One region of the Paenibacillus sp. J22P143 genome, then DNA from elsewhere that is predicted to be linked to it. Evidence: riboswitches for the same ligand, from Rfam matches in the RefSeq annotation. Region 1 holds a riboswitch; the other holds the start of a gene.

Evidence for each region. A riboswitch is a leader RNA that binds a small molecule or an ion and turns the genes downstream of it on or off. The one in region 1 is predicted to bind S-adenosylmethionine.
Region 2: linked by a shared signal. The riboswitch ahead of metA (homoserine O-acetyltransferase MetA) and the one ahead of AC58PQ_RS06485 (hypothetical protein) in region 1 are both predicted to bind S-adenosylmethionine.

Annotation. Positions count from the first base shown of each region.
Region 1 covers NZ_JCAUAQ010000002.1:634,478-649,943, reverse strand. Annotated here, with positions in the region: gene AC58PQ_RS06515 (alpha-amylase family glycosyl hydrolase) at 1-1,205, opposite strand, end outside; gene AC58PQ_RS06510 (VanZ family protein) at 1,342-1,773, opposite strand; gene AC58PQ_RS06505 (asparagine synthase) at 1,951-2,109, shown strand; gene AC58PQ_RS06500 (DoxX-related protein) at 2,078-2,410, shown strand; gene AC58PQ_RS06495 (VOC family protein) at 2,442-2,897, shown strand; gene AC58PQ_RS06490 (VOC family protein) at 2,978-3,391, shown strand; gene AC58PQ_RS06485 (hypothetical protein) at 3,867-4,349, opposite strand; SAM riboswitch class I at 4,447-4,576, opposite strand; gene AC58PQ_RS06480 (hypothetical protein) at 4,727-5,053, opposite strand; gene AC58PQ_RS06475 (spore germination protein) at 5,314-6,849, shown strand; gene AC58PQ_RS06470 (GerAB/ArcD/ProY family transporter) at 6,846-7,946, shown strand; gene AC58PQ_RS06465 (Ger(x)C family spore germination protein) at 7,943-9,061, shown strand; gene AC58PQ_RS06460 (GerAB/ArcD/ProY family transporter) at 9,058-10,155, shown strand; gene AC58PQ_RS06455 (Ger(x)C family spore germination protein) at 10,152-11,267, shown strand; partial or broken gene AC58PQ_RS06450 (ABC transporter ATP-binding protein) at 11,384-12,048, opposite strand; partial or broken gene AC58PQ_RS06445 (sigma-70 family RNA polymerase sigma factor) at 12,050-12,424, opposite strand; gene AC58PQ_RS06440 (alpha/beta fold hydrolase) at 12,812-13,699, opposite strand; gene AC58PQ_RS06435 (alpha-galactosidase) at 13,789-15,466, opposite strand, start outside.
Region 2 covers NZ_JCAUAQ010000002.1:137,437-152,902, forward strand. Annotated here, with positions in the region: gene tyrS (tyrosine--tRNA ligase) at 1-702, shown strand, start outside; gene corA (magnesium/cobalt transporter CorA) at 779-1,714, opposite strand; gene AC58PQ_RS04395 (hypothetical protein) at 2,021-2,242, opposite strand; SAM riboswitch class I at 2,377-2,503, shown strand; gene metA (homoserine O-acetyltransferase MetA) at 2,615-3,559, shown strand; gene AC58PQ_RS04405 (aminotransferase class I/II-fold pyridoxal phosphate-dependent enzyme) at 3,595-4,764, shown strand; gene AC58PQ_RS04410 (trans-sulfuration enzyme family protein) at 4,761-5,936, shown strand; gene mqnC (cyclic dehypoxanthinyl futalosine synthase) at 6,169-7,305, shown strand; gene AC58PQ_RS04420 (putative sporulation protein YtxC) at 7,874-8,821, shown strand; gene thrS (threonine--tRNA ligase) at 9,168-11,102, shown strand; gene AC58PQ_RS04430 (3D domain-containing protein) at 11,290-11,946, shown strand; gene AC58PQ_RS04435 (hypothetical protein) at 12,264-12,947, shown strand; gene AC58PQ_RS04440 (PDC sensor domain-containing protein) at 12,953-13,618, shown strand; gene AC58PQ_RS04445 (hypothetical protein) at 13,697-14,077, shown strand; gene AC58PQ_RS04450 (ammonium transporter) at 14,124-15,410, opposite strand.

The DNA.
Region 1 (15,466 bases):
GTAAGCAAAATGGTGGCAGCGGGGCCCGCATGCTTTTCGCCCAAATAAGAAGCTATTCGTGATTGTTCTTTCTCCTCCAGCCAACTCATTCTGAGCGCATGTTTAGGGAAGCTATACGTAAAAGAGTTATAAATGGCAATGAAATCACTTTGCATGATAGTGCCATCCATCCAATCGCGAATTAGGAGGCGCAGCTTACCATCGTAGGTCAAATCGCAAGCTTCAAGATGATGATATTCATCATAGGACTGTGAAATTAAGATGAGATCCGCTTTCACCACTTGCAGCGCCTGCTTGATTTCAGTCAGGAAATCATACGGGGTAATGTCTGAATCATCCAGTCGAATACCGTCAAAATCAAACTCAATGACCCAATACTTCATAGCTTCAATGACATAGCTTCGCATGTCACGATTATCGAATTGTAATCCCGCGAAATAGGTACGATTAGGCACATCGTAGTAAAGCTCATTTTGTTCATTCCGTGTAAAATAGTCAGGACGACTTCTGGTCATGATATGATCCACACTCGTTCTGTTCAAAACCCAATCCAGAATGACCTTCATCCCGTTCTCATGAGCTAATCGAATGAATGCTGCTAGTTCCTCTTTTGTCCCAAAGCTTGGATCAATACTATAAAAATCTTTCACGGCATATGGGTCGCCATAGACACCAATCCTACCAACATGCCCAACTTCGTTGAAAGGCATTAGCCACAACGTGTTCACGCCGAGTTTTTTGAAATAGTCTATTTTAGCGGACAATCCATTGAAGCCATTTTCAGTAAATGCGCGAATATGAAGTTCATAGATGACAGCCTTCTGGATCCATTCAGGACTTTGGAGAGCCGTAAAATTTTCATACATGTAACCAGGCTGATCCGCTGAGATCTCATTTGTTCGGATCAAAACGTCGCCCAACTCAGTGACCGTTATCGCCGAATTATTTTGCCCATCTTCCGAAACACTTGGATTCGCAGGATCTACAATCCACGCTTCCCCATTCACGACGAATTTATAGAGATGCCTCCCCTTCGGTATGGCTAATTCAAGCGCCCAGCCGTTCTCATTCTTCAACTTATTCATGAAGTTTCTATCGCCATTCCAGTTGTTAAAGGTCCCAGCTACCGCAACACTTTCGATTTGAATATCCGTGTCATACGTGAATCGTACACCTTTTTGCCCTTTTGTAGGAAAATGCTGCATGGTTGTTCATCTCCTTATGAGTTGAAAATACGAATATATATTCCCTTCTTACATCGTAGCTGACTTGTAAAAGACTGCCAATATCCGTTTCTACTCAGTTATGATGCGATTGTGTTGCAGTACAAAAAAATGCCGCTCACTTGAGCGACATTTGATCATTCCTATGGTCTGTATAGGTATCAATCCTTGAATTAAAAAAGCTCGCAAATAAAATACCGGCAGTATCAATAGCAATATCGTACAGCCTGCCGTCGCGGTGGAAATATAATTGAAGAACCTCTGTTGCCGCAGCGAACATAATCGCGAGGATGATGGATGACTTTACTTTTTGCAAGAGATTAAAGAGAAGCAAATACATCATTCCGAAGCCGATGAAGTGACCTATTTTCACAAGAACCCAATGGGTATGAATCCGATTATAATCGAAAAACTTCAACATCTCGGAGAAATCCGGGTTGGGGTCAAAGTCAAAGTACATGGTATGTTGCCTAACGAGAAGCCCTAGATTTAAATTGCAGGTACAAACAATCAGAATTAACGCCCAAATGATAACTAGGAAAATCTTCATGCGATTACTCTCCATCATTCTTTTTGAGTACATAGCCTATCTAAACTATATCTTATATCATTCCCCATTACAAAATATCCCAAAATTAAATGGCTATTTATACTGCATATGAAAATGACTCTGAAGCAAACTAAGCGTTGTCTTGCTAAACCAAACAAACTTGGAGGAGTGATGTTCATGCGCGAGGGATTGATTCCTGCTGTTCTTGGAACTGTCGTTTCTGCATCTGGTGCTACCATGCTAAAAAGCAAGTATAAACTTCTTGGTATCGGCGTGCTAGGCTTTGGAGTTGCTCATGTGATTCTTGGAGCAATTGATTTGGTGGAACATCGTTAGGTTTGTAAGCTCATCGAACATTGAAGTTAAACAAGCAGGCGCCATTTCATTGGCGCCTGCTTGTTTATTTCAACTATTTACGCTAACTTCGCGCCAAGTTGCTTCACTTTATCCAACCATTGAGCTCGCATTTCTGCAAAAGACGGCTTTAACCCATCGGCTATCGATCACCGGATATTTAGAAATCGCGGGCGCCATCGGAATACTGATTCCTATCACGTCTATTACTGCTTCTATTGGCTTAATGCTTATGCTGCTCGCCATGTTTCCCGCGAATGTATATGCCGCTCGCAATTTGTGATACGATGATCTTAAAAAAAGGAGTTGCTGACATGCAAAAAATCTCACCTTTCCTTTGGTTCGACGGCAATGCCGAAGAGGCAATGAACTTCTACACCTCCATCTTCAGCGATTCCAAAATCGAAAGTATCAATCGCTCTGGCCCAGAAGGACCCGTCATCTCAGGTACATTAGTGCTCCACGGTCAAAGGTTCATGGTTTTAAATGGCGGCCCTCATTTCAAATTCACCCCTGCCGTCTCTTTATTCGTGAACTGTGAGACACAGGAAGAGGTCGACTCCTTGTGGGAGAAGCTGTCTGAAGGCGGAGAACCTCAGCGCTGCGGTTGGGTGCAGGATAAATTCGGATTATCGTGGCAGATTATTCCCACCACTTTGGGAGAATTGCTCTACACCAAGGATCCCGTGAAAGCAGGGCGTGTGATGACGGCGATGCTAAGCATGCAGAAGATTGATATTGCCGCGCTCAAGCGAGCTTACGAGGGATAAATCTCTCACACATTTGACTCACAGATTTACGATCAATTATCATATGAGAAGTACAAATAACTTTTCGAGGTGATCCAATCGTGGCAGTTCAAGCGGATAAAATTTTTGTGAATTTACCTGTAAAAGATTTGGACAAGTCCATCGCTTTCTTCCGTGCTATTGGGTTTGATTTCAATCCTCAATTTACGAATGAAAATGCAACCTGCATGATTATCAGTGAACAAATCTTTGCCATGCTCTTGGTTGAGAAGTTTTTCCAAACATTTACAAAAAAAGAGATTGCCGATGCTACGAAAACGACGGAAGTAATCGTTGCTTTAAGCTTCGATAGCCGCGAAGAAGTGGACGCACTCGTCGATAAGGCGCTTGCAGCTGGCGGAACAGCATACAATGAGCCTATGGATCACGGCTTCATGTATACGCGTACGTTCCAAGATCTAGACGGGCATCAATGGGAACTGTTTTGGATGGATTCTAATGCAGTCAATCAGTAAAACGAATGAGGCGGTGAGAGCGAATCTCACCCCTTATTTTTTTCTCCTTTTCACCCCTTCGTAAGGTGTGAATTGTAACTTGTTTTGTCGCTTAATTAATATCGTTTAAGGTGCTGCTGTAAATAAAAAATAGCATATTTTGTAATTTATTATGTCGTTTAACGGTATTATTGTAATGTTGAATGACATTTAATATGCATATTTAGCTTACATCTGTTTTGAAGTAAAAAAATAAGCAATTCACATGTAAGTGACCTGCTTATCTACAGATTATTAACTCTCGTACCCCTTAAATTGGTTATAATAAATTGGGTTGAATTTTTCTTCGTATAATACCTTGTTTATGACCTGCTCAATTTTATCTTTTTCCAATGTTCCTGTACTATTGTTTATAAAAAATGGTGCGTCGTAAATCCGTCCGATGTTTCCGAAGCTAATCACGACTTCCAAATCTTCACCTAGTTTGTCGATTTTTTTAGAACAAGACGTACGATTGCGTATGGTCAAATAAGTATGCTCGATCCCACAAGTATCTTTGATCCCCGTTATTTTTTGATGACCTTCCAAGTTTTCCAGTTAGGTCCATTAATGCAGACTCAATTAATTCAGATCTCTCATGTCCCCATGCCGCTTGTTTTTGTCGAACGTAGTTCAAACTCTCGATCAAGCTTTGACCTTTTATTCGCTGAAAAGGAGCAGCCCACAATACCCAATCACACTTCATGTTTATACATGGGATCGCAAATTCCATTAACCCACATGCTCCCGTCTTAGTAGAGATAGCAAGTAGCCCACAGACATAATCAGGGCTGTGTTCCATTAAAATCTTTTCTGTAAGCTCAATGTCAAATCGAAAACATTCTATATGAGTAATCTTACAATGCTGCAAACTTTCATACGAAAGACCTATACCCGAATTTTTCAAAGCTGGCAGATTGTCAGGTAATGTGATCGACATCCTATCCCTCCTATTACACTAGTATTTGATAATGAAAACAAAAATGACCTTCTCTGGAGTTAGAGAAAGGTCATAAAAATTCAAAATCATATCCTCACTCTTATCATCCAGATTCGCTTAAAATCAGCGTTTCCGCAAGAATTAGCACCGTGCATTCCTTTTTTAACAAAGGTTTGTCGGTTGCCGGGTTTCATAGGGCTAGTCCCTCCACCTGCTCTTGATAAGAAAAATCAACATTATTCAATTATTTCTATAATACTATAAAGTTCTCTGGTGTCAAGGCATTTAACACTCCCTGATCATCCGGTTTCATAAAACTCATGATACAGCTTCATGAGCACCTTTTTTTATCCTCGAAGCGTAGCTCCTATAATAAATTACTTATAACATACACCGACTTGATACAAAACTGACTCGATCCAATGAAAACCAGATCTGAAGATTGTTTCTTTTGGAGAAATAGATTTTAAATGCAGCACTTTACATTGAACACAATAATAACTTTTCAGAATCAACTCCTCCCCATAGTCAAATCGCTGTTCGCCATCACTCATCACTGCAAAATCTTTCAAGTGAACGAGTTTCATTCTTCCTTTCAATTTATTTATCCATTCTATCGGATCTGCTCCTCCAGATAGTACCCAGAAGAGATCAAGTAAGAAATCCATTGCTTCTGGGTCTGATTCCTCCATGAGGATTTCCAAGCCTGTTTTCCCACCAAATTTTGCGAACTCAAAAGAATGATTATCCCTTCTGGTTCCAAGTGTAGCCTCACATAGTCGTAAATAAATAGGCTCTTTATTTCATTTCCTGTGTATTTTTGTAAGAAATACAGGATAGATGTAAAGAAATCACTACAACATTAAAAATCGTCAGTATGTAACAATGATTGTTGATCCTGAATAATTTTGCCTAAATGTGGGAAAATTTTGTCTACATGGATTATAGGAATGGTGGTGCAAGGATGGTGATGATCCGGAGATGGTTAAAAGGAATAAAATCTGATCTCAGAAAGAAATCATCCGTTCCTTCTAATCAATCGATTTCAGGAGTCCTTGAAAATGACCTAGTTACCCTGCAAGCTTTTTTTACGTTTGCTCCAGATCTTGTTACACGTCAGTTTCAATTAAAAACAGCGGACAAGGCCATTCTTGTTTATTTGGAAGGGCTCATTGATAAATCAGCGATTAATAATAACGTCTTATACCCGCTTATGTATGAAATCAATTCGATTAATGATATTTGGAACTCTTCCATTTCAATTGCAAAAACTGAAATTACCACCTTATGGTCAGATATTGAAAGCGCGATTTTTCAAGGTAAAAGCATCCTACTTATTGAAGGGCAGACGCGTTCACTTATTTTACATACACAAGGCTGGCCTCAAAGAGCGATTAAAGAGCCGCAAATCGAATCCACGCTAAAGGGGTCACATCAAGGGTTTGTCGAGACATCGGGGCAAAATATTGCCTTAATCAGACGCTATCTTCCTAATCGCGAACTGAAAATAAAAGAATACAACGTCGGATCTCGGGGAAATACGAGAGTGTCTATGATGTATCTCGAAGATGTTGTACAACCTAATCTCGTGAAAGAAATGGAGGACCGACTATTACAAATAAATGTGGACGCCATTTTGAATACGGGAGAATTAGCGGAGTTTATTGAAGATCATCCGATAAGCCTGTTTCCACAGTTAATTATGACGGAACGCCCGGATTCTGCCGCAGCCCACATGTTACAAGGACGAATAGCAGTCGTTGTCGACCACTCCCCCAGTGTAATCGTGGCACCTGTAACCTTCTCGTCGTTCTTTCAAAGTGTTGATGATTATAGCAATCGATGGGTCATAGCCTCTTTTCTACGTTTATTACGCTATTTAGCCTTAATTACGACAATCTCTTTATCTGCCGTATATATAGCCATTGTTTCGTTTCATTATGAAGTACTCCCTTTGGATTTATTGGTATCGATTGGGGAGTCCAGAGCAAAAGTACCTTTCCCTCCGATTATAGAGGCACTTCTAATGGAGCTATCCCTAGAGATGCTAAGGGAAGCAGGTTTACGTCTTCCGGGTCCTATTGGACAAACGATAGGTGTTGTAGGGGGTATTGTCATCGGTCAGGCGGCGGTTCAAGCGGGAATTGTAAGTAATATAATGGTAATTATCGTTGCCATCACGGCTATTTCCTCTTTTATTATCCCTGATTATGATATGTCCTCCTCGCTGCGGATGCTTCGCTTTCCAATGATGCTTCTGGCCGCTGTGTTCGGTATGGTAGGCATTGTGATTGGATTGATGATTATTGGGGCTCACCTTATTTCGATGGAATCATTTGGCATATCCTATGGAAGTCCGATTGCTCCTATCCGACTGTCTGATTGGAAAGACGTATGGGTTCGACTCCCTATGTGGAAAATGAAAAAACGCCCAGTCTCGGCCGATCCAACTCAACTTATCAGACAGGGTGCAAACAGAGAAGGTGAAGATCAACCATGAATAAATATTCGTTTAATCAAATTTCGTTGAAACAGTATATCTTTATTATCTATACAACCCAAGTGGGGATCGGTGTACTTTCCCTTCCCCGCGATATAGCGAAAGCTGGCGGTACCGATGGATGGATATCACTTTTGTTGGGTTGGATTGTAGCAATTCTTCTTAGCTTAGTCATTATAAAAATTATGGAGAAAAACCCCAAAAAAACGTTATTCGAGCTTCTATCTAAATACTTTGGTAGATGGGTAGGTAAAAGTTTATATGTTGTTTGGATACTGTACGCGGCATTTGCAGCAAGCGTGGTCATGTTTTCAACGATCTATATCATACAGCTATGGATTTTTCCGAATATGAGGAACTTTATCTTGATGATTCTGTTTATCATTCCCATCTATATGGTTACCAAGCAAGGAATAAGGGGAATCGGACTCTTTGCTGAGTTCGTTTATCTTATTTCTTTCTGGATGCCTTTCTTGTTGTTGTATGAATTAAAAGATGCCCACTGGCTTTTCCTTCTTCCAATCGGTAAAGAAGGCTTGTTTCCCATTCTGGTTACCGTAAAATCAACCATCCTTTCTTTCCTTGGGTTTGAACTTGCTTTCATTCTATATCCGTTTCTAAAGGACAAGAAATCCGCGTCCAAAGGAATTATTATTGCAAACTCTTTATCCCTGTTTGTTTTTTTAATAGTGACCGTAATCAGCTTTGTTAGGTTTTCCCCAGATGAGATCAAAGATTACACCTATCCCACCCTTAACTTACTGAAGCTCATCCAATTTCCGTTCTTAGAACGGTTGGAAATCATCTATCTTTCCATTTATTTGTTTATATTATTTATGACGATCATTCCCTACCTGTATACAGCTGTGCTGGGCGTAAGTCAATTATGCGGCAAGCAGGATCATCGAAATATATTACGAATTTTCATGTGCCTATGGTTCCTATCGTCATTCTTTTTCCTCCCTTCTTCTTCACAAGTTAATCAAATGGGTAAATTGTGGATGATGGCAGGTTCTTATTTCGCTTATGTGTTTCCCATTTTCCTATGGATCTACGGATGGCTGTTTCATCGGGTTAGAAAGGAACAGAAACTATGAAGAAATGGCATGGCGTTTTCTTAACAGGGGCAGCTTTATTATTTATTACTGGTTGCGGTAAGGCAATTTATATAGAGAATCAACGGTTTCTTCTTACTGAGGGAATAGATTTTAATGACGAGAAAAAGTTGGTCGTTTATTCATCTAGTCCTGTCTTCAGTAGTGAAGCTAAGAATAAAAATAGAATCACAACGACAACAGCAGATACGCTGCGTGAATCGAAGAAAAAACTCGAGTCGAAACTAAATGGTAATATTGCGGCTGGAAAATTGCAAAGTATTCTTATAGGCAAAAAAGTGATGCAGCAAACCAATGTATTACCCTACTTGGATGTCTTCTTTCGCGATCCTAAAAACGAAATTAACGCTAATATGATTGTGATTGATGGGTCCGTGATAGATGTGATGCATACAAATATGAGCGATAAAGGGCCAATGGGCAGTGTGATCAAACAATTGGTAGAAAGCACATATATGGGAAGGATTTCAGTGATAACTACACTGCAGAAATTCCATCAACAAATGATGGATAGTCGAATAACGCCAAGCATATCTGAAATGAAAGTAGAGAAGAATGATCTTGTTATTTCAGGGACCGCTCTTTTACATAAAGATGGTACCTACGCTACTTCTTTAAATATCCCAGAAAGTTCTCTCTTGCTATTGTTGCAGGGCGTTACAAACAATCCCATACCGCTTACGTTTCATCTTCCTCCTGAGATGTTTCATACGGATGAAGAAATCTCTTATGTGAGTTTCTATGTTAAAAAAGTAAAGGTTAACTTTAAGGCAAAATTCGATGAAAGCCAGCTTACAATCGAAATCCAGATGAAGGTTATGATCGATTTAACGGAACGCATGTTTACCTTAGACATGGAGAATAAGAGCAAAATGTTGGGACAAGCCATTGAACAGGAGCTGAAAAAACAATGCGAGGCTTTAATTAAGAAAGCTCAGAAGCATCAAATCGATCCCTTTGGTTTTGGGATTTATGTGTCGGCACACGATTACAAAAATTGGATGAAGGTAGAGGATCACTGGGGAAATGCTTTATCTGAAGCAACCGTAAATGTTTCTCCTAAAGTTGTCATCAAAAATATCGGAGTTTCCGAATGAACAAATACGCGATGAATCAAATCTCATTGAAACAATACATTCTTCTTATATTTGAATGCCAAGTCGGGGTCGGTATGCTATCCCTTCCCCGCGATTTAGCTGAAACGGCCGGTACCGACGGATGGATATCCATTATTTTGGGGTGGATTTTGTCTATGCTGGTAAGCTTAATCATCATCCGAATTATGGAGAAAAATCCTGAGTATACGTTATTCGAACTTTTATCTAAATACTTTGGCAAGTGGGTGGGTAAAGGTTTAGCAGCAGTATGGATTCTGTTCAATGCATATGCAGCAAGTACAGTCATGTTATCAGCGATTCATATCATAAAAATATGGGTCATTCATGATATACGGAACTCCACTTTAATGATCTTGTTTACCATTCCCATCTATATGATTGCCAAGCAGGGAATCAGAGTGATCGGAATCTTTGCTGAGCTTGTTTTTATTGTCACTTTGTGGATGCCTTTCTTGTTGTTATTTACGTTAAAGGATACGCAATGGATGAACCTTCTACCGATTGGAAAAGGAGGATTGGTTCCCATTCTGTCATCCGTTAAATACACCATATTTTCTTTTATTGGATTTGAACTGGCTTTCATCCTTTATCCTTTTCTAAAGGAAAAGAAATCAGCCTCCAAGGGAATGGTTATTGCAAATTCATTATCGATGATTATCTATTTAACGACTACAATCGTCTGTTTTGTTAAATTCTCTAGAACTGAGGTCACAGATTACGTTTATCCCGTGCTCAACTTATTGAAGATGATCCATTTGCCTTTTGTGGAACGGCTGGAGATCATATGTTTGTCCGTTTATTTGGTTATGATATTTATGACGATTATTCCTTGCCTCTACGTGGCCGCATTAGGAACAAGTCAATTATTAGGCAAACAGGATCATCGAAATTGTTTGCGTATACTCATAATCCTATGGATCCTATCGTCATTCTTTTTTATCCCTACTTCTTCTCAAATAACTCAAATGGCCAATTCGTGGGCGATGGCAGGTTTTTATAGTGTTTATGTGTTCCCAATTTTCCTCTGGATCTACGGATGGATTTTTCATCTTAGAAAGGAAGTGAAACAATGAAGAGATTCAATTATGTTTTTTTAACATTGGCATTGTTGTTTGTTTCGGGGTGCGGTAATACCGTTTATTTAGAAAACCAACAGTTCGTTCTCACTGAGGCTTATGATTTTGATGAGAATAATAAGTTAGTCGTGTTCACGTCAACTCCTGTCTTCAACAAAGAAGCCACTGATAAATATAAAATCACATCCACAATAGCTAATACAGTGGAGGAATCAGTATGGCTAATTGATAGTAAGACAAGCGGCAGCCTTGCATACGGAAGATCGCAGAATGTGCTTTTAGGGAAAAAACTGTTGCAGCAAAGAAATGCATATCCCTATTTGGATGTTTTCTTCCGTAATCCCCGAGATGAGATTAGTGGGAAAATCATTATGATCAATGGAACAATGAAAGATGTGATGTATACGAACATGGGTGATAAAGGCCGAATCGCCACTGTGATCAAAGAACTGGTAGAAAGCTCCTATAAGGGCCGGATTACAGTGCAAACGACACTGCAGGATTTTCATCAACAAATGAAGGATAAAGGAATGACGCCTACGTTAACTGAGATGAAACCAGAGAATAATGATCTCGTTATTACAGGCACTGCTCTTTTACACAAAGACGGCACCTATGCCACTTCTTTGAATTATCAAGAAAGTTCTCTGCTCCTATTATTGCAGCTCGATACGAAAACTAACATACCGTTAACATTTCACTTACCTCCTGAAATGTTCGATACGAATGAAAAATTGTCCTATGTTAGTTTCAATATTAACAAGGCAAAGACTAAGTTGAAGGAAAAATTCGAAGGTGCCGATCTTACAATCGATATTGAGATGAAGGTTCAGATCGATTTGACGGAGCGCACGTTTACCTTAGACTTAGAGGAGGAGAAAAAACAGCTAGAACAAGTCATTGAAAAAGAGTTAAAAAAAGAATGTGAAGCTTTAATCAAGAAAGCTCAAAAGCATCAAGTTGATCCCTTTCAGTTTGGCGTTCACGTACGCGCACATCATTATAAAGACTGGAAGAAGATAGAGGATAACTGGGTAAAAGCGCTATCTGAAGCAACCGTAAATGTTTCACCTAAAGTGATCATCAAAAGTATTGGGGTTTCTGAATAGTAAGTGAGAAATGTTAATATTTCAGAACAACTCCAAAGACGGAATTGATCTGTGGCAGCGTTCATGGTGGAACACGTTTATTGGGGAAAGGCAGTCGAATTCAGCCCAAGCTCTTTTCAATCTCTGAACCTAACAACCCGCTTCGCCTGCTCCGCAACCTGCCGGTCATGCGTAATCACAATAATCGTCCTACCCTGCTCATTAAGCCTTCTGAAAATATCCATAGTCTCCACGCCTGTCTTCGAATCCAATGCTCCTGTAGGCTCATCCGCCAATATAATCGATGGATCGCCTGCCAACGTCCGAGCAATCGCAACGCGATGCTGCTGCCCACCAGAAAGCTCTGAAGGAAAATGCTTCCTGCGATCCAGTAAATCAACCGCTTCCAACGCTTGTAGAACCAGCGGCTCCCGGGCTCCCGCTGTTTCCTCGACAAGCCTCGATAAATCAGCGGTAACTCCACATTCTCTTAGGCACTTAATCTCGGCAGCAGGTTAAAGTTTTGAAAAACAAACCCGATTTTCCGATTCCGAATCTCAGCTAGTTGTGAATCCTTCAGCGAATGAATCTGCTTCCCATCGAGCACATATAACCCTTCATCCAAAACATCCAAAAATCCGATAATGTTCATCAATGTGGATTTCCCAGAGCCCGATGGCCCCATAATAGCGACAAACTCGCCTTGCACAATCTCTAACGTTATGTCATTCAATGCCCGAATCGTTTCGCCGCCCATATAGTAAAATTTACTAACATGCTCAATCTGGATTAAGGCTGTCATTGTCTTCGCCGCCAAGCTCCAAACCAAACCGACCGACAACAACTTCCTTCTCGCGGTCATCTAAAATTTCCAACTGCACCGCACCCACCACATCGTCCGCCTCGCTGCCGAGCATATCGATGAGCGTAATTTCATTCCCCTCTTTGTCCGTTCCAATGGGATCATGCAGAGACACATCTTTGCGTGTTTTCTTCAAGGATCGCAGATGCATCAAGATCTCGTTCTCAATGCAACGCGCCGCAAATGTTGCCAGCTTTGTCCCTTTGTTTGGGGAGAAGGATTCGATGGCTTTGATCAGACCGATCGTCCCAATGGAGATCAAATCTTCTAAATCTTCTCCTGTATTGTCGAATTTTTTGAGGTTGTGTACACGAAGCAACGTAAATCGTGCTCCCCTAATCATAGATTAAGGATTAGCATAAATGCCCTATAACAGAGAAGAAGACCGATCCCTTGGAATCGATCTTCTTCTTGAAGCTCATTGTGTATTCAGACAAGCATTCTCTTATTACGAATTTTCATACAAAAGCACTGGTGATAATAACCAAAAGAATGAAAAGAGCTAAGACAACTGCCGTACTTGTACCCAAACCACCGCTATAACAACCTCCTGCTCAATATCCCAGCAAACCCAAAAAAAGAGCTGCTGATAAGCAACTCCTCGACTATCGTTCACCGATAGTTCAATCTCCTAATAATCAATTATTAATGCTGATATCATGACGTTTGCGCGCTATAATTATCCTCAGAATTTGGTTCCTGATCAGTCCCGCCCCGCCTCGTAAAACTTCTGCGCCACCATGTCCGGCCTTGTGCGAGTATCCGTAAAGTGGTCACCGTCACCGACGATAAGGCGGAACTGGCCGAGCCGTGTGGACATGTGCGGATTCCAGCCGAAACCCTCTCCTTGTGGCAATGCATTGTCTTGGAGAAAATATACATAACTTTTCGGTATAGGCAACTCATAGAACGCTTTAAGATCCAGCTTCTCGAAAAGCGGTCTAGCCGGTTCCGGAGTGACGCCTGCATACATCCGTCTGGCTTCCTCCAATGTAGCCGTATTGACGAACAAATCCCGAAACAGTGGAAACGGAAGCATGATCGTATCATCCTTCGAGCCGGCTCTGAGTTGCTCGAAACCTTGTTTCGTTTGATGCGGTAACTCGTCGGCAACAGATTCGCCGTCTTTCAGTACGAACGCGTCCCAGAAGACGAGGCGCTTGATGCGGTCCGGTACCTGTTCAGCAACCTTCTGGATGACTGATCCTCCGAAGCTGTGCCCGACGAGTACGATGTTGCGCAGGTTCAGTTTCGTAATAAAGTCGACAACGGACTTCGTGATCATCGCATGCGTGACATTTTTGTTCAGATCATTGCCGTGACCTGCGTATTCCGGCGTATGGACGGCATGCCCTTTACTGCGCAGCACCGCCGCTACGCCGTCCCAGAAGTGAGCGTCAGCCCAGGAGCCATGCACAAGCACGAAGGTAAGACATTGCGATGCGGGTAAACGGTATTTCTCGTCCGATTCAAGGGCAACATTGCTCCAGAGCCACCATCCTTCAGAATAAGGGGAGTTATAATAACCGCGTGGCATAAACCTATAATCGGGATAGGGGAATTGATGAATTTCTTGGAGATAAGGAAACATTTACAAGACATCCTCTCAAATCGACATATATTATCAGCTTATGCCCACTGCGTTTGAGAGGTTCCCACACTCGATCCGACGGAAAAAAGTCACACAACCGTTCTCTCTTTCATCCTCTTCACTCGTATCATCATACTTTGATAATCCCCTCGCAGAGTCAACGGAACGCCGAGGTTCTTAAGGGTCGAGCCATGACGAACGAGGGCATCTCCATCGTCAATCTGTACCTCATAGGACGCCTGGGTCTCAAGCCCCTGCAGCCGCAAATTCCGAACTACAGAGCCAAAATGCTGGGATTGCAAAAACACAAACACAACAGCCTCACGTTCATCTGCACTTAGATACTGATAAGCCGCCAAATTCGCAACCCTCAACGAGGATAGCCGATATAGGCTGCCGTTCATGATCATCGGCCGGATCTCTTTGTACAGCTCCACATAGCGCTTCGCTTCTTCTATTTCCTCGACCGACCATTTACTGATATTCGCCCCTATGCCCAAACCGCCCATCATCGCACTGTGGAATCGGTACGATAAAGGGAGGCTCCTACCGTTAATGCCATGCGGGGACTCCGTCACCCAACACATCATGACAGCTGGGCTGTAGGCGTACGAGAATCCCTCTTGAATCGCTAACCGATCCCGCGCATCGGTGTTATCACTAATCCATGCTTGATCTGCATATCGTAAAATGCCAAGATCAATTCTTGCGCCGCCGCCTGCGCAAGTCTCGAATTCCACATGGGGGAACCGTTCGCGAAGCTCAGCCCATATGGCGTAAAGGTGATCCACATGCTTGATCCACATGGAGGCCCCTGACTCCTGCGCAGAAGCCGAAACGCCTGGCTCTGTCACGGTCCGGTTCATATCCCATTTGATAAGACGAATATCATATTTCGTCAGTAAGCTCGTCATGAAATCAAGGACAAATTGCTTCACTTCAGGCAGCCCCAAATTCAAGAGCAACTGATTGCGCAGCTGTGTACCTTCGCGCGTTGGAAAGTGATACACCCATTCCGGATGCGATCGATACAAGTCACTGTCTGGATTGACCGACTCAGGCTCTACCCATAGCCCAAACTCCATCCCCAGTCCCTTTACGTGCTCGATCAGCTCTTCTAGGCCATTGGGGAACTTCTCCGCATTGACATACCAGTCGCCTAGACCTGCTCTGTCACTATGGCGCTGACCAAACCAGCCATCGTCCACGACGAATCGCTCTACGCCCAGGCGAGCAGCCTGCCCTGCCAGTTCCTTCTGCCCTTCCACAGTTACGGCGAATTCGGTTGCCTCCCAGGAATTGTACAGCACTTTGCGCAGATTGCTTGTCGGTAGCACGTAATCCTTTTCGTATTGATGCAGGTTGCGGCTCATCTGACCGAATCCGCCCGACGTGAATCCGCCGACGAATACAGGCGAAGCATATACATCCCCAGGCGCCAGCACGAAAGAGCTATCAAAATCATTCACACCTCCGACGATTCGCACATGTCCGAACGTCGTCTTCTCCGCAACGATTTTCCAGTTTCCGCTCCAGCCAAGCGCGCCGAACCACACATTACCGGATACTTCGTCCGCTTTCCCGTTGTCCATTGCAAACCAAGGATTGGCATGTGGACCGGTGAAGCCTCTGCGCGATTCAAACACCTTTTTTCCCTCGGATAAAACTGTGGATCTTAGTTGGTACTCACCAGCCCAGCGACCTGTCACATGCGTCATTCGGTAATTAGACAGAGCCTGTACCGTCCAGACAGCCGCCATGACCTGC
Region 2 (15,466 bases), 500 kb from region 1:
ATGCAAGGTTACGATTCGGTCTCCTTAGAAAGCGATGTTGAACTAGGTGGCACCGATCAGACCTTTAATATCTTGATGGGACGCACACTCCAAGGCGCATATGAGATCAAAGAGGGTCAAGTGGCCATCCTGATGCCGTTGCTTGAGGGGCTAGATGGCGTTCAGAAGATGAGCAAAAGTTTGCGCAACTACATCGGAATTGATGAGCAACCGAATGAGATGTTCGGCAAAACCATGTCCATTCCGGACACGCTCATGATCAAATATTTCGAGTTAACGACAGCATTATCGACTAACGGAATAGAGGAGCTGCGGCAAGGGCTAGAAGCGGGTACGATCCATCCAAGAGACGCTAAACTGAAGCTCGCTAAGCAGTACGTCGCGATGTACCATGGCGATCAGGCTGCCGAGGAGGCGGAGCAGCATTTCATTACGGTTTTTCAGAAGCGGGCTTTACCCGACGAGATTGAGGAAGCGAGTCTGAGCCGGAATCACTTAGATGCAGGACGGATCTCGATCATCAAGCTGTTAGTCAGCTTAGCACTGCAAGCATCGAATGGGGAAGCAAGGCGGAGTGTGGAGCAAGGGGCCGTGAAGATCAACGAACAGAAGTTGACCGATATTCATGCGCAAATCACACCAGTAGATGGAGATATCTTGCAAGTGGGTAAACGTAAATTTGTTAAAATTAAGCTTTCGTAGCTAGACGCACAAAAGGGTGACTTCTCAGCAACATTTTGCTAGAGTCACCCTTATCTATAGAACCAATCTGATCGGCTCACAGCCAATCTTTTTTGCGAAATAAGACATACATACCAATGCCGAGAGCACCCATAAAAGCCAGCACAATGGTATCTCCGTGAGCAACTTGCATCCCGAGCACATTATCAAAATTCATCCCGAAAACACCTGTAATGAATGTCAACGGCATGAAAATCGTCGTTAAAGCGGTAAACACGCGCATGATTTCATTCGCTCGGTTTGCAACGCTGGATTGATAAGCTTCTCGTAAGTTCCCCATGAGATCGCGGAGCGTATCGAACGTATCCACGATTTTGACGGCATTCTCATAAATGTCGCCGAAATACTTCTGCAGCTGATGATCGATCAGTCTAAGCTCTTTTTTACCCAGTGTCCCGATGACGTCGCGTTGAGGCACGAGCACCTTTTTCAACCATAAAATTTCAGAACGAAGACCGATAATCTCATTCAAATGCGACTTCTTCGTCGCCATGAGAATATCTTCTTCCAATTTCTCGATCTTCGCTTCAATTCGGTCACCGACGGCCACATAGTTATCGACGACAAGATCGACTAAATGATAGAGGAAACGATCGGCGCTATTCACTTCTTCTTCCCAAAGGAAGGGCTTGAGCGCGCGAAGCTCATTAATTTTTTGTCGTGTTACGGTAATAATTACATGCTTGCTTAGGAATAGATTAAGTGCGCGTAGAAAAATTTCTTCATCATCGAAACGAATGCTATTAATCACAATGAAATAATGGGAATCATAAAATTCAATCTTAGGACGCTGTTCTTCCTCACTTAGACAATCTTCTACCGCCAAATCATGCAAATGGAAAAGAGGCTGAAGTAATTCCAGATCCTCGACCCCCGCATCAATCCAGTAGAAGCCTTGACTTGGCGGTATAAGCGCAGCGGTCACATCATCAACTAACGTAAAAATACCATTTTGAACCAACCGTGTTTTCATCTGCCCACCCCTTTGAATGGAACCAGCCAGTTAGTTCATCTAGAAGAGCAAGGCTCTGGACGATGGAATAACCGACTGCATTCCTACACTTTGAAATTGTTTACTGATGACCTTGCAGGTACTACTCCTCGGTTCTCCGTCCAAGCGTATGCCCTCCTTTTCCGTCCGTGTCGAATACTTGTCTAGTATACCCGTTCATATATCCTCTTTCAAGCCAAATAGTTTGATGAAATAAGGGGAATTCTCGTTTAGATATCGTATGGGAAAATGGCTAGGTCTGTGTCAAAAAAAATAAACCGCCAAAACTTACTTGGCGGCACGCAGGATCTTATTTTTGATGTCCGTGTACATCTGAATTAACTCAGGGGCGCCGCGCTTCATTAGATCAGCTTCACTATCTGCTCCATACACAAGATGGAGTTGCGAGATGGCGATTTCCGCTTGCGCTGGCGTAGGTTTTACTGTTTCAATTAAGGTGAAGAATCGATGTAGGGAAGCGAATGCAGAGAAGTTATCCGATGTTTGCATTGACAGTAGTACCCCTCTTTTCTTTATTATCTTGTCCATACCTTGTTTAACCTTCAAAAGCAAAGTTTAAACATGGACCATCTTGACTTTCGTTTAATTTATAGTATGATAATGCTAATCGCATACGTTTCATTTTCTTATCAAGAGTAGGTGGAGGGACTAGCCCTATGACACCCGGCAACCGACAAACCTTTGCAAAAAGGGGAGCACGGTGCTAATTCTTGCGGAAACGCTGTTTACAGCGAATCTGGGAGATAAGAGAAGGACATTGACTTTGATTTTCTATGGCCTTTCTCTGATTCCAGAGAGGGTCATTTTTGCTTTTTAGAACGATTTGAACCTAATTTAAACTAAAGAAGAGGAGTGAACAGGATGCCGATCAAGATTCCTGACAACCTGCCTGCCAAAGAAATTTTAAACCAAGAGAACATCTTCACCATGGACGAATCTGTCGCGTATCACCAGGATATACGTCCACTTCGCATTGCCCTGCTTAACTTAATGCCGACGAAAGAAACGACCGAGACACAGCTGTTGCGCTTGATCGGGAACACGCCACTGCAAGTGGAGTTCGTGTTGTTACATCCTAAAACTCATACTTCCAAAAATACGTCTCACGAACATTTAGATATGTTTTACAAAACCTTTGATGATATCAAAGATGATAAGCTGGATGGTATGATTATTACTGGCGCGCCCGTAGAACAAATGGAGTTCGAAGACGTGAATTACTGGGAGGAGCTGACACAGATCCTCGAATGGAGCAAACGGAATGTCACCTCCACTTTGCACATTTGCTGGGCTGCTCAAGCAGGCTTATACCACCATTTCGGAGTACGTAAATATGCGCTCGATAGTAAAATGTTTGGTGTTTTCCCACATACCGTGAGTGTTCCGAATACGAAGCTGCTGCGCGGATTTGATGAAGTGTTCAATGTACCGCAATCCCGTCATACCGATATAACGCGTGAAGATATTGAGCGATGTCCGGATTTGGAAATTTTATCAGAATCCGAGGATTCTGGCGTGTATATCGTCGCAACGCGCGATGGGAAGCACATTTTCGTAACAGGACATTCCGAATATGATGCTTGCTCCTTGAAATGGGAGTATGATCGCGATGTGGCCAAAGGGCTGTCAATCGACATTCCGAACAATTATTACCCGAATAACGATCCAAGTAGACAGCCTTACAACACGTGGAGAGCACATGCGAATTTGCTGTTCTCGAACTGGCTGAACTATTATGTATATCAAGAAACACCTTTTGAACTGACAGTTAACATTAATGAAAGCTTGGCAAGCTCGCAATTGTAAAAATCGAACCCACATCCTGAGGAGGAATTCCCTTGTTGAAAATCGAAAGTCGTCTCGCTCAAATTGGCTCTATTGAAGAACCTGTTACAGGTGCTGTTAGCTTTCCTGTTTATCAAGCAACTGCATTTCGCCATCCTAAGCTAGGGCAAAGCACAGGATTTGATTATGCACGTACGAAGAGCCCAACGCGTAAAGTGCTTGAAGATGCCATCGCCCAGCTCGAATCCGGAGATGCAGGCTTTGCATGCTCTTCAGGAATGGCAGCATTGCAAACGATTTTCGCCTATTTCAGCCAAGGTGATCATTTGATTGTTTCCTTGGATTTATATGGCGGTACCTACCGTCTATTAGAAAGAATTATGTCCCGTTTCGGTGTAACGGCTACGTATGTCGACACGAATGACTTGGATGCACTAGAAGGTGCGTACCAGTCCAATACGAAGGGCCTCGTTATTGAAACGCCAACGAATCCGCTAATGATGATTACAGATCTTGAGCTTGTCTGTACATGGGCCCGTAAGAAGGGCATCGTATCCATCGTAGATAACACGCTGCTTACACCATACCTGCAACGTCCGATTGAGCTTGGAGCCGATATCGTCATCCATAGTGCGACGAAATATTTGGGCGGACATAATGACGTGCTAGCGGGTCTGATCGTTACAAAAGGGAAAGAGCTTTCTGAGCAAATGGCTATTCTTCATAACTCCATTGGCGCTGTGCTTGGACCACAAGACAGCTGGCTGCTCATGAGAGGGATGAAAACCCTCGCGCTTCGTATGGAGCGTCATGAACAGAATGCTACGGCAATCGCGAACTTCTTACTTGCGCACCCGCTGATTTCAGATGTATTCTACCCAGCGTTGGAGTCACATCCGGGTTATGAAATTCAAAACAAGCAATCGAGTGGGAATACAGGGATTTTCTCCTTCAAGGTAAATGATGCTCGGTTAATCGAGCCGATTCTTCGTCACATCAAGCTCATTGCTTTCGCAGAAAGCTTGGGCGGAGTCGAGTCCTTGATGACCTACCCAGCCGTACAAACACATGCGGACATTCCGCTTGAAATTAGACAGCAAATTGGTGTCGATGACCGTCTGCTTCGCTTCTCTGTTGGAATTGAGCATATCGATGATCTGATCGCTGATTTGTCGAATGCCCTTGCGTCCGCGCAAGCCGAATTGGAAGGAGCTTCACAATCATGAGCCATTCTTCAGATAAAGAGGGACGCAAGCCGCATGGCAAGTTTGCCACAAGATTAATTCATTTCGGAGCCGAAATCGATGAAGCTACTGGGGCATCCAGTGTGCCTTTGTACCAGGCTTCAACCTTTCATCAAGCTGATTTGGAAGCGAATCAAGCGTACGACTACACACGGTCTGGTAATCCAACGCGTCAAGCGTTGGAGGATTACATAGCTTTGCTAGAAGGCGGTACGCGCGGATTTGCGTTTGCCTCTGGGATGGCTGCCATCTCATCTGCGTTGATGCTTTTGTCGCAGGGAGATCATGTGATCTGTACGGAAGATGTTTACGGCGGCACGTATCGATTGCTTACAACGATTATGAATCGCATGGGCGTGGAATCTACGTTCGTGGATATGACGGATATTGCTCAGGTGAGAGCAGCCCTTCGTTCGAATACAAGAGCCGTATTCATCGAGACGCCTTCGAATCCAACGCTCCGCATTACGGACATTGGTGAGATTGCCGCTTTTGCGAAGGAGCATGATCTGCTCACGATGCTGGACAATACCTTCATGACGCCATATCATCAACGTCCGATAGAGCTAGGCATCGATATCGTGCTGCACAGCGCGACGAAATTCCTAGGCGGGCACAGTGATGTGTTAGCTGGACTAGCTGTTGTAGCGAACGACAGCCTTGGCCGTCGGATGAAGCAAATTCAAAATGGCATGGGGAACGTGCTTGGCATTCAAGATTCATGGCTGCTCATTCGCGGCATGAAAACATTGCAAGCACGGATGGAAATGTCCGAGAAGGGCGCTCGCAGATTAGCACAATGGCTGATCGAGCAGCCGGATATTGACGTGGTTTATTATCCTGGGCTGCCTAACCACCCAGGTAGAGAAATACACGAGAAGCAATCCTTGGGCTATGGCGCTGTTGTCTCATTTGACGTAGGTTCTGGCGAGAAAGCGAAGAAATTGCTAAGCAAAGTGAAGATTCCACTCGTAGCTGTGAGTTTGGGTGCTGTAGAGAGTATTCTATCGTATCCGGCGATGATGTCACATGCCGCAATGCCGAAGGAAGTTCGCTTATTGCGCGGTATTACGGATGGTCTCGTGAGATATTCAGTGGGTCTTGAAGATATCGAAGATATTATTGAAGATTTGGAACAAGCCTTGCGAGGTTAAGTACTTGGTTATTCATAAATTATCCATAAAATATAAGCATGTATATGTTTGCACACAATAAGTCGGCTATATTTCTAGATAAACACTGTGATACGTCCTAAGAGGACGGAAGCCATTTATTCCGTTTACAATGGAATAACACTTGGAAAAAGCAGCGATTTGCTGCTTTTTTGGCATGAGTATGGTACGATTAATGGATACGAGCCTTCAGAAAGTAAAGGAGTGAGTTGCTATGAAACCGATCGATCGCATTTTAAATAAAGCACAAGCAGGCGGACGAATTGATGTAGAAGAATGTATTACGCTGTTCGAATCCGATCAAATAGAGAAAATTGGCGACACCGCCAATCAGATTATGAAGAAGTGGCACCCAGATCCGATCACGACTTTCGTGATTGGACGAAATATCAATTACACGAATATCTGTGATGTATACTGCAGATTCTGTGCGTTCTACCGTCCACCGGGATCAGCGGAAGGCTATGTGTTGCCTGATGAAACGATCTTCCAGAAGATTCAAGAGACCTTGGATGTTGATGGTACCGAGATTCTGATGCAAGGTGGTACGAATCCGAATCTACCATTCAGTTACTATACGAACATTTTACGCGAAATTAAGAAGCGTTTTGACATCACGATGCACTCTTTCTCACCCGCTGAAATTATGAAAATGAAGGACGTCTCTGGCGGCTTATCGTTAGAAGAAGTCGTTCGTCAATTGCACGAAGCAGGGCTTGATTCCTTACCGGGCGGCGGGGCAGAAATCCTCGATGACCGCACACGTCGTAAGATCTCCAAGCTGAAAGGCTCATGGCGCGATTGGATGGACGTCATGCAGACGGCTCACCGAATCGGGATGCATACGACTGGAACGATGGTTATTGGCTTCGGCGAATCCATGGAAGAGCGTGCGCTTCATATGCTGCGCATCCGTGATGCGCAGGACGATGTGTTGTTGCAAAAGCTGAACACACCAGGCTTCTTGGCATTCATTCCGTGGACGTTCCAACCGGACAACACGAATATGAAGGCAGAGAAAGTTACGCCTGAAGAATATTTGAAAACGTTGGCGATCAGCCGCATCATGCTGGACAACGTGCCGAACTTCCAATCCTCCTGGGTCACGATGGGACCTGAGGTTGGCAAACAGACGCTTAGCTACGGCTGTAATGACTTCGGCAGCACGATGATCGAAGAGAACGTCGTATCCGCGGCGGGCACCACGCACAAAGTCAACGTGTCCTCTACGCTGGACATTATCCGTCAAGCAGGTAAAATCCCTGCGCAGCGGAACACAAAATATCAGATTCTGCGTGTGTTTGACGACGTGAATGCGAAGATTGATCGTGATTTTGTGATGCAGAACTAAAATGTGAAAAAGCATGAACGACAACGCTTATCTACTATTAAATCCACTAGTGGGATTTGTATGGATAAGCGTTGTTTTGTCGTCGGTAGTTAGAGATAGTCGACAAAACCGACTATCTCCGGTGCACTCAACGTCCACACGATGAAGTTGCTCGAATTCACCAGTTTTTTTCATCGCTTTAATTGAAAATTAATCCTAGCTTCAGGTAACCATTGGTCAAAAAGAGTACAATGGGGGGAACACCACAAATTTGAGATCGAAGATCGGAGTGATTTTTGTGAAACTGTTTAAAAGTTTTATGCAAGGATTCCTTTATGCGTTCGTCTCCATTGGTGCTCTCCCATTCTTGCTCGTGAAGATTCTGCTTGAACAACTGTAACTTACCACTTTTACTCTCATGAGGAGCAGCTGTATACTGCTCCTTTTTTGCATGCGCAATAAGCTCGGAAAACGAGCTTAATCGCTCTCCTCCGCGCCACCCGCAAATGGCAAATTGTTCGTTGTATATCTCCCTGCTATCGACCATATACTCTTAAGAGGAGGATGCATAGATGGAAGGAGTGAGCACATGGAACTGTTTGCAATTGCCCTAATCGATGTCGAAGAATCCTATGTACGTTCGCTGAGCGCGCAGGTGAAGCAAGCGCTGCAGTATTTACATATCGTAGAAAATGGTTTAACGGCTACTTACACTTGTAGTAAGACACGTGCTTTTATTTATGTGGAAGCGGAAGCGGGGAGTGTACACCACGATCCGCAGGTTCATGAAGCTCAGGTAAGAGCCTGCTTAGCAGAAGTGTTGGCGAGCCACATTGTAGCGGACAAGGAATCCAGTATCTTGCGTAACCTGATCACGAAGGATTTTAAATATGAGAAATTGACGGACATTGAAGCGATTGAAGGATACTGTAAGCAATCATTGATTCAAGAGAGTGTGCTGGATGGGTTACCGCTGGTGAACAGCAGCCCTTGCCGGCTCCGTCGCATACAAATGCTGAAGGAACAGATCATCGGCTTGCTCGAGGAAAATCCTCAGATCAGCCTAGATGGCTTCCTTAAATTTCGGATTCAGGAGTACAAGGAAGAGTTACGAGAAATTGTCGAGTACGCGATTGATGAGTTCATGATGGACCGCCAGTATCAGGAATTTATTTCGCTTCTGCAATATTTCGTCTATATTCAAGAGGCCAAAATACCCGCTGCTCATCTCATTCACAAAGGCGGTCATGAGTTTGTCATTCTGAATGATAGAATGGAGCCTATTGATGCGAATGAATTTGATGCAAGCTTTCGAATGGAAATGCTGGAGAAAGACATCAATTTCGAGGATATGATCGTGAGTACACTCATTACGGTTTCTCCCGCCAACATTTACATTCATACACGGGATCCTGAATTGACGATCATCAAAACGATAGGGCAGATCTTCGAGGACCGTACATCCGTGTGCAGTTATTGCCGTACTTGCGACCTTTATCTTGGAGATGCCAAGAAGCAGGATCAACTATCCCCTTGACCTTGCTCTCTTCGCCATTTATAATAGTGATCGAAGGCGTTAGTATCAAAGACAAGAACTTTCTGTATGAACTGCTCAGAGAGAGGAGACCAGGCTGCAATCTCCTTCAGCGAATCAGATTGTTTACCCCTTTGTAGCCGTATTGTGGAATTCGACCTGACTTGCAGGTACGATACTATACAGTACCGGAATCATTCCCGTTAACGAATGCTGATGAGGATTCGACTTACCCTTTGGGTATGAGCGAATCGAACTAGGGTGGAACCACGAGCTGAGCGCACTCGTCCCTTTATGGGATGAAGTGTGCTTTTTTGCGTTCAATTAACACATACTAGGAGGAACGAAGATGGTTGTACAAGTAAAATTACCAGATGGCGCAGTAAGGGAATATGCAGTGGGGACGACGATTGAGCAAGTGGCGGAATCCATTTCAACCGGTCTAAAGAAAAATGCTGTTGGCGGCAAAGTAAACGGTAAATCGGTTGATTTATCTTTTCCATTGGACAATGATGCAGATGTTGAAATCCTAACGCTCGATAGCGAAGCAGGTCTAGAGATGTATCGTCATAGCACAGCGCATTTGATGGCACAAGCGATCAAACGCATTTATGGCAACAAATCGGTTAAGCTAGGAATCGGTCCTGTGATTGAGGATGGCTTCTACTATGATATCGATTTGGAAACACCGCTGAATCCTGAAGATTTGGTCAAAATCGAAAAGGAAATGGAGCGCATCTCTAACGAAAATTTGGCGATTACACGCCGTGTTGTTTCCCGTGAGGAAGCTCTTCGTATTTTCACAGAAATGGAAGATCCGTTCAAGCTGGAATTAATCCGTGATCTACCGGAAGACTCGGTATTAACGATCTACGATCAAGGCGAGTTCTTCGACTTGTGCCGCGGACCGCATTTGCCATCAACTGGTCGTATCAAAGCGTTCAAGTTGTTGAGCGTAGCTGGTGCTTACTGGCGTGGCGATGCGAAAAACAAAATGCTGCAACGCATTTACGGAACTGCTTTCCCTAAGAAAGCGCAACTGGATGAGCATTTACACTTGCTCGAAGAGGCTAAGAAACGGGATCACCGTAAATTAGGCCGCGAACTCAAAATGTTTGCATTTTCACGCGAAGTTGGTCAAGGCTTGCCGCTTTGGCTGCCAAACGGAGCGAAACTAAGACGCACAATGGAGCGTTATATCGTTGATTTGGAAGAGCGTCTAGGCTACCAACACGTATACACGCCTGTACTTGCTAATGTGGAGTTGTACAAAACTTCTGGACACTGGGAGCACTACAGTGAAGATATGTTCCCGAAAATGATTATGGACAATGAAGAGCTTGTTCTTCGTCCAATGAACTGTCCTCACCATATGATGGTGTATAAGAGTGATATGCGCAGCTACCGTGATCTTCCGGTTCGGATCGCTGAGCTTGGCACCATGCACCGTTATGAAATGTCTGGCGCCTTGACTGGTTTGCACCGCGTGCGTGCGATGACATTGAATGATGCTCATATCTTCTGCCGTTTGGATCAAATTAAAGAAGAGTTCTCCCGCGTTGTTACCTTGATCCGTCAAGTATACGCAGATTTCGGAATCACAGACTACCGTTTCCGTCTATCTTACCGGGATCCGAAGGATACAGAAAAGTACTTCCAGGATGATGAAATGTGGGAAACTTCCCAACGTATGCTTCGTGAGGTTGTTGAAGAACTTGGACTGCCGTTCTTTGAGGCGGAAGGTGAAGCTGCATTTTATGGTCCCAAATTAGATGTTCAAATTAAAACAGCGTTGAAGAAGGAAGAAACACTTTCGACGGCGCAAATTGATTTCTTGCTGCCTGAACGCTTCCAATTGGAATATACAGGTGAAGACGGTCAGAAGCATCGTCCAGTCGTTATCCATCGCGGAATTATCTCCACAATGGAGCGTATGACAGCCTTCTTGCTTGAGAATTTTGCTGGTGCCCTTCCGACTTGGTTGATGCCAACACAAGCGAAAGTCATTCCGGTATCCCCTGCATTTGAAGAGTTCTCCAACCAAGTAACGGAGAAGCTAAGAGAAGCAGGTATTCGCGTTGAAGCTGATAATCGTAATGAGAAGCTAGGTTACAAAATCAGAGAAGCGCAGCTGGAGAAAATTCCATTCATGCTCGTCGTAGGCGAGAACGAAGTGAAGAACGAAAGCTTGTCCATCCGTAAGCGGGGTCAAGGGGATCTGGGTACTCAGCCGATTGCTGAAGTCATCAACATGATTCAAGAAGAAATCAAAAACAAACTGTAACAGCCAGTTGTTCCTATAAGAAGCAGAGAAGTGCTTATCACTTCCCTGCTTTTTTGCGTTCCAAAAAAGTATTTTATATATGCATAAGTAGACGAAAGGAGGACATGTTATACAGTGAGTCTGTACGTGGAGGTTTATTGATGAAAGGAAATGGAGAACCTACTTTAGTAGGGGGAGGCTTAAAAGAATGAGAATAACCGATGCGCAAGTGCAATCCAAATGGATATTAGCATGGATGGTGCTCACCGTTTTGGTTGTGTTTTTCGGAGAAGAGGCTAGCAATCAAGGTAATAATAGGGCGGCAAACACCGATACCCATATACAAGATCAAAGGGACAATCAGGCTCAGGCAAGGACTGTGCTTCCTGCTGCATGGCCAGTTGCACAAGAGCATCAACAACAAGCTAGTTACCGCTTTGTTCCAAATCTAGATTCGGATTTATCCAAATACACGGCAGTTGAAGTGACAGCGACTGGGTATTCTGCGGGTAAGGAATCTACAGGGAAGAATCCAGACCATCCTACCTATGGGATTACGTATTCAGGTATTAAGGTCAAGCGTGATGATAAAGCTTTATCGACGATCGCGGCAGATACAAAGGTGTTCCCATTAGGTACAGTTTTATTTATACCAGGGTATGGCTACGGGGTAGTTGCAGATACAGGAAGTGCGATTAAAGGGAAAAAAATCGATCTCTATTTTGACACGAAGGACCAGGTTTATAAAGAGTGGGGTAAAAAGACCGTCAAAGTGTTTGTGGTGAAAAAAGGAAATGGAAAAGTGACTGAGATCATTTGGAAGCAGTTAAAGGATGAAATACTGGCTCCTGCAAAAGCCCTGTAAGGTTCATTTTGTAAAAAAGAAATTCATAAAAAATCCTGTTTGGGAAATCATACTATTACAGGAGGTGATTGACATGGCAAAGAACAAGAATAACAAGAAAGCAGCGCAAGACTCGGAATTTGCTACTGAAGTAGCGGTACCTAATAAGCAGCAGCAAAACAACACACAAAACCAAAATAAATAAAAAATAGCTAAGTTGAAAAGACGGAGATCCGAAAGGGTCTCCGTCTTTTTATTTATTTCTTTTCGAGCCCTCCTACGATATAATGTAACAAAAACTAACATTTTGTTCCTTTTGGGAGGAGTTCCGGTTGCTGATGTTGACGGATTCAAAACAGAAAGCTTGGTTCTACGTTTTTGTACTTATTGGCTTGGGTGTAAATGTAATCGCTTTATTTTCGGTATCAGCTTGGGTTACGCTAGTTAGTGTCGCTGTTTTCCTCGTTATGGGAGTAGGCGCATTACTTAGTTCTAGAGCATCCGTTCGAGCACGAGAGCAGGGAACACTTGATCACGAAGAACAATTCCGTACATTTATTCAGGAATCACAGGTTGTTGCAGACCGACTAGCAGCAGCGGTTGAAGAGGTCAATCGCTCTATCGGGCATCTACTTCAGATTGCAGATGCTTCCATTCAAGGGGAAGAGGAATTGAAGGGACGAAGCCAACACGCTGCGGGACAGCTCCAAGAAGCCTTTGCTGCGATTCAACAGGTGGCCGCGGCTGCTGATCAGATTTTAGATTCGTCGTTACATATGCATCGGGAAAGTGAGCAAACCAAAGATACGGTGGTTGATGTATGCAGCTCCTTGAATGCGACAGATGAGGTTATGAACGATTTACACGTGAACAACGATACGATGCAGAAGAAAATTCAAGATCTAACAGAGCATACCTCGAAAATTGAAGAAATCAATACGTTCATTACGGAAGTTGTTGCTCAAACGTCATTGCTTGCCCTGAATGCTAAGCTTCGGTTATTCACGGTATTGATGAGATGAAGGTGATGAAAGGGAAGATCGATACGATTTTCTCATTGATCCTTCACGTGAATAGCCTAGTGGCAAGTACCACTAGTTCAACGCAACACCAATCCACCCTGGTTACTGGGACCAGAACTTCTTTAGGAGAAGTGGTGGATTTGATGAATGAGACGATGTCGAGCGTTGAGCATACACTGGATCAAATGAAAAAGCAGCGGCATGAGGTTTCAAGACTTCAACATATCAATCAAAACTTAGATCGCTCTTCCGCAGAGCTCGTCCAGGCCATTCAAGCCGTCGGAATGAAGAGTAAGCATGGAAGCGTTCATGCAAATATTGATGAAATGAAGCAATTGTTGAACGCACTTGTTCGAGTACCTGACATCAAATCATTGGTGGAAGATAAGCATGCCTCGCATTTACACGGCATATTGAAGAAAACAGCAGGGATTGAAGCGATCTGGTCGAATCGCGGAGATGGAACCTTTATCTACTCGCAGCCAGAGGCGGGCTTAGTGAATGCCAAAGGGAGAGAGTGGTGGAAGCGTGCAATGGCGGGTGAACTCTTCATTTCGGAAGAGTACGTGTCAGCTATTACGAAAAAACCATGTATTACATTGTCTAAATCCGTCATAGATGACATGGGAATGCCAATTGGTGTCGTTGGAATCGATCTCGTGTTAAATTAATAGTTCTCAAACCACTCTTTTTAGTGTAAAATAAGATTACTGTTATAAATCTTAACACGGAGAGATAGGTGATGGAACATGCTACAAGCATTGCGATCGGATGGAAAGCCCCTGAGAACAACTAGAAAAGCCGCGGAGGTACTTCCCTTCTTGGAAGCTTTTATCGCACGCAAAGAGCAACAGGCTCGGGAGATTGAGCAGGTTGTTGAGCGATATGAGATCAAGAGAATGAAGGAAGAACGGGCTTATCAAACAATGTCATCGTTTCGACGCATGTTCTCCGGTAAGAAGCCCGATCATCATCTTGCTGTAGAGTATATCCATTATGTGAAGAAACCTATGGAGCAAGTAAGAAAGCTTCGTGCCGAAATCCAGCAAGCAAGACAAATCATGAGTGATTCTAAGCCGGGTGACGATATTACGTTCCCAGACGAATTCGAAGATATATTTTCATCATAAGAAGAAGAGGACACTGCGGTTGCAGTGTCCTCTTCTTCTTATGTACTCATTCTTTTTTCAAATGCTGTAAGTCCAAGAATCCTTCTTCCTGGCTATAGGCTGGAACACCGTGAGAGCCAACATCTAGACCAACTAATTCCTCGTCCCGACTTACGCGTAAGGGAACAATTAACTTAATCAGCTTCATAACAACCCAAGTGATGATGAAGCCCCATGTGCAGACGGTAACGAGACCTAATGCTTGAACGCCTAAGAGATGAAAGCCTCCACCATAGAATAATCCAGCTGTTCCTTCGCGGATTGCATCTGGCATTGCGCATAAACCAACGGCGAGTGTACCGATGCTGCCACTGATACCGTGTACAGGGAAGGCGCCGACGGGATCATCAATCTGTTTGGCTTCCAGTATTTCCGTTGCGAAGACCATGGCAATTCCGCATATCGCGCCAATGCATATCGCTGCAGCGTCACTGACGAAGGCACAGCCTGCGGTAATGCCGACGAGTCCAGCGAGCGCGCCATTGATAACCATGGGTGGATCTGCCTTGCGATAACGCATCATAGTGAACAGAATGCAGGCCGCACAGCCTGCAGCAGCGGATAGCATCGTGGTGACTGCGATGTGCCCAATTGACGTATTGGTAGCGCTCAATGTACTTCCAGCATTAAAACCAAACCATCCGAACCAAAGGATAAATGCGCCTACAGAGGCAAGTGGTAGATTAGATGGGGGAACGATGTTAGCTTTTCCATCGGCAGTGAACTTGCCAATTCGCGGGCCAATGATTATTGCTGCGGCAAGAGCGGAGAATCCGCCAAGTCCATGGATAACGGCTGACCCAGCGAAGTCAACCATGCCAAGCTTGCCAAGCCATCCATGAATGCCCCATACCCAGTGGCCAGCAATGGGATAGATTAATCCAGTCATGGCTATCGTATAAAGAATATAAGCGCGAAAATTGATGCGTTCTGCTACAGCTCCGGATACAATCGAGATAACGGCGATAACAAAGGCGCATTGGAATAACCAATAGGTATCATGCGAGATGGTTAACGCGATGTGTGTTAAATCTCCTCCCATGAAAAATCCTGTTGTACCAATGATTCCCCCTATGTCTTTCCCGTACATCAGTGCAAATCCAAAGAAGTAAAAAATAAGAGCGCCGAATGCAATATCTACAAATACTTTCATGATAATACTTACCGCATTCTTTTGTCGTACAAACCCTGCTTCTAGTAAGGCGAAGCCGCCTTCCATTAATAAAATCATGGCAGCAGTCAAAACAACCCAAATTGTGTCTAGTCCAGACGTAAGTTGTTGGATTTGATCCATTCTTGTAATCTCTCCTTATAATACTTGCGTTCTCAGCACCAATTATACGGTTCTGA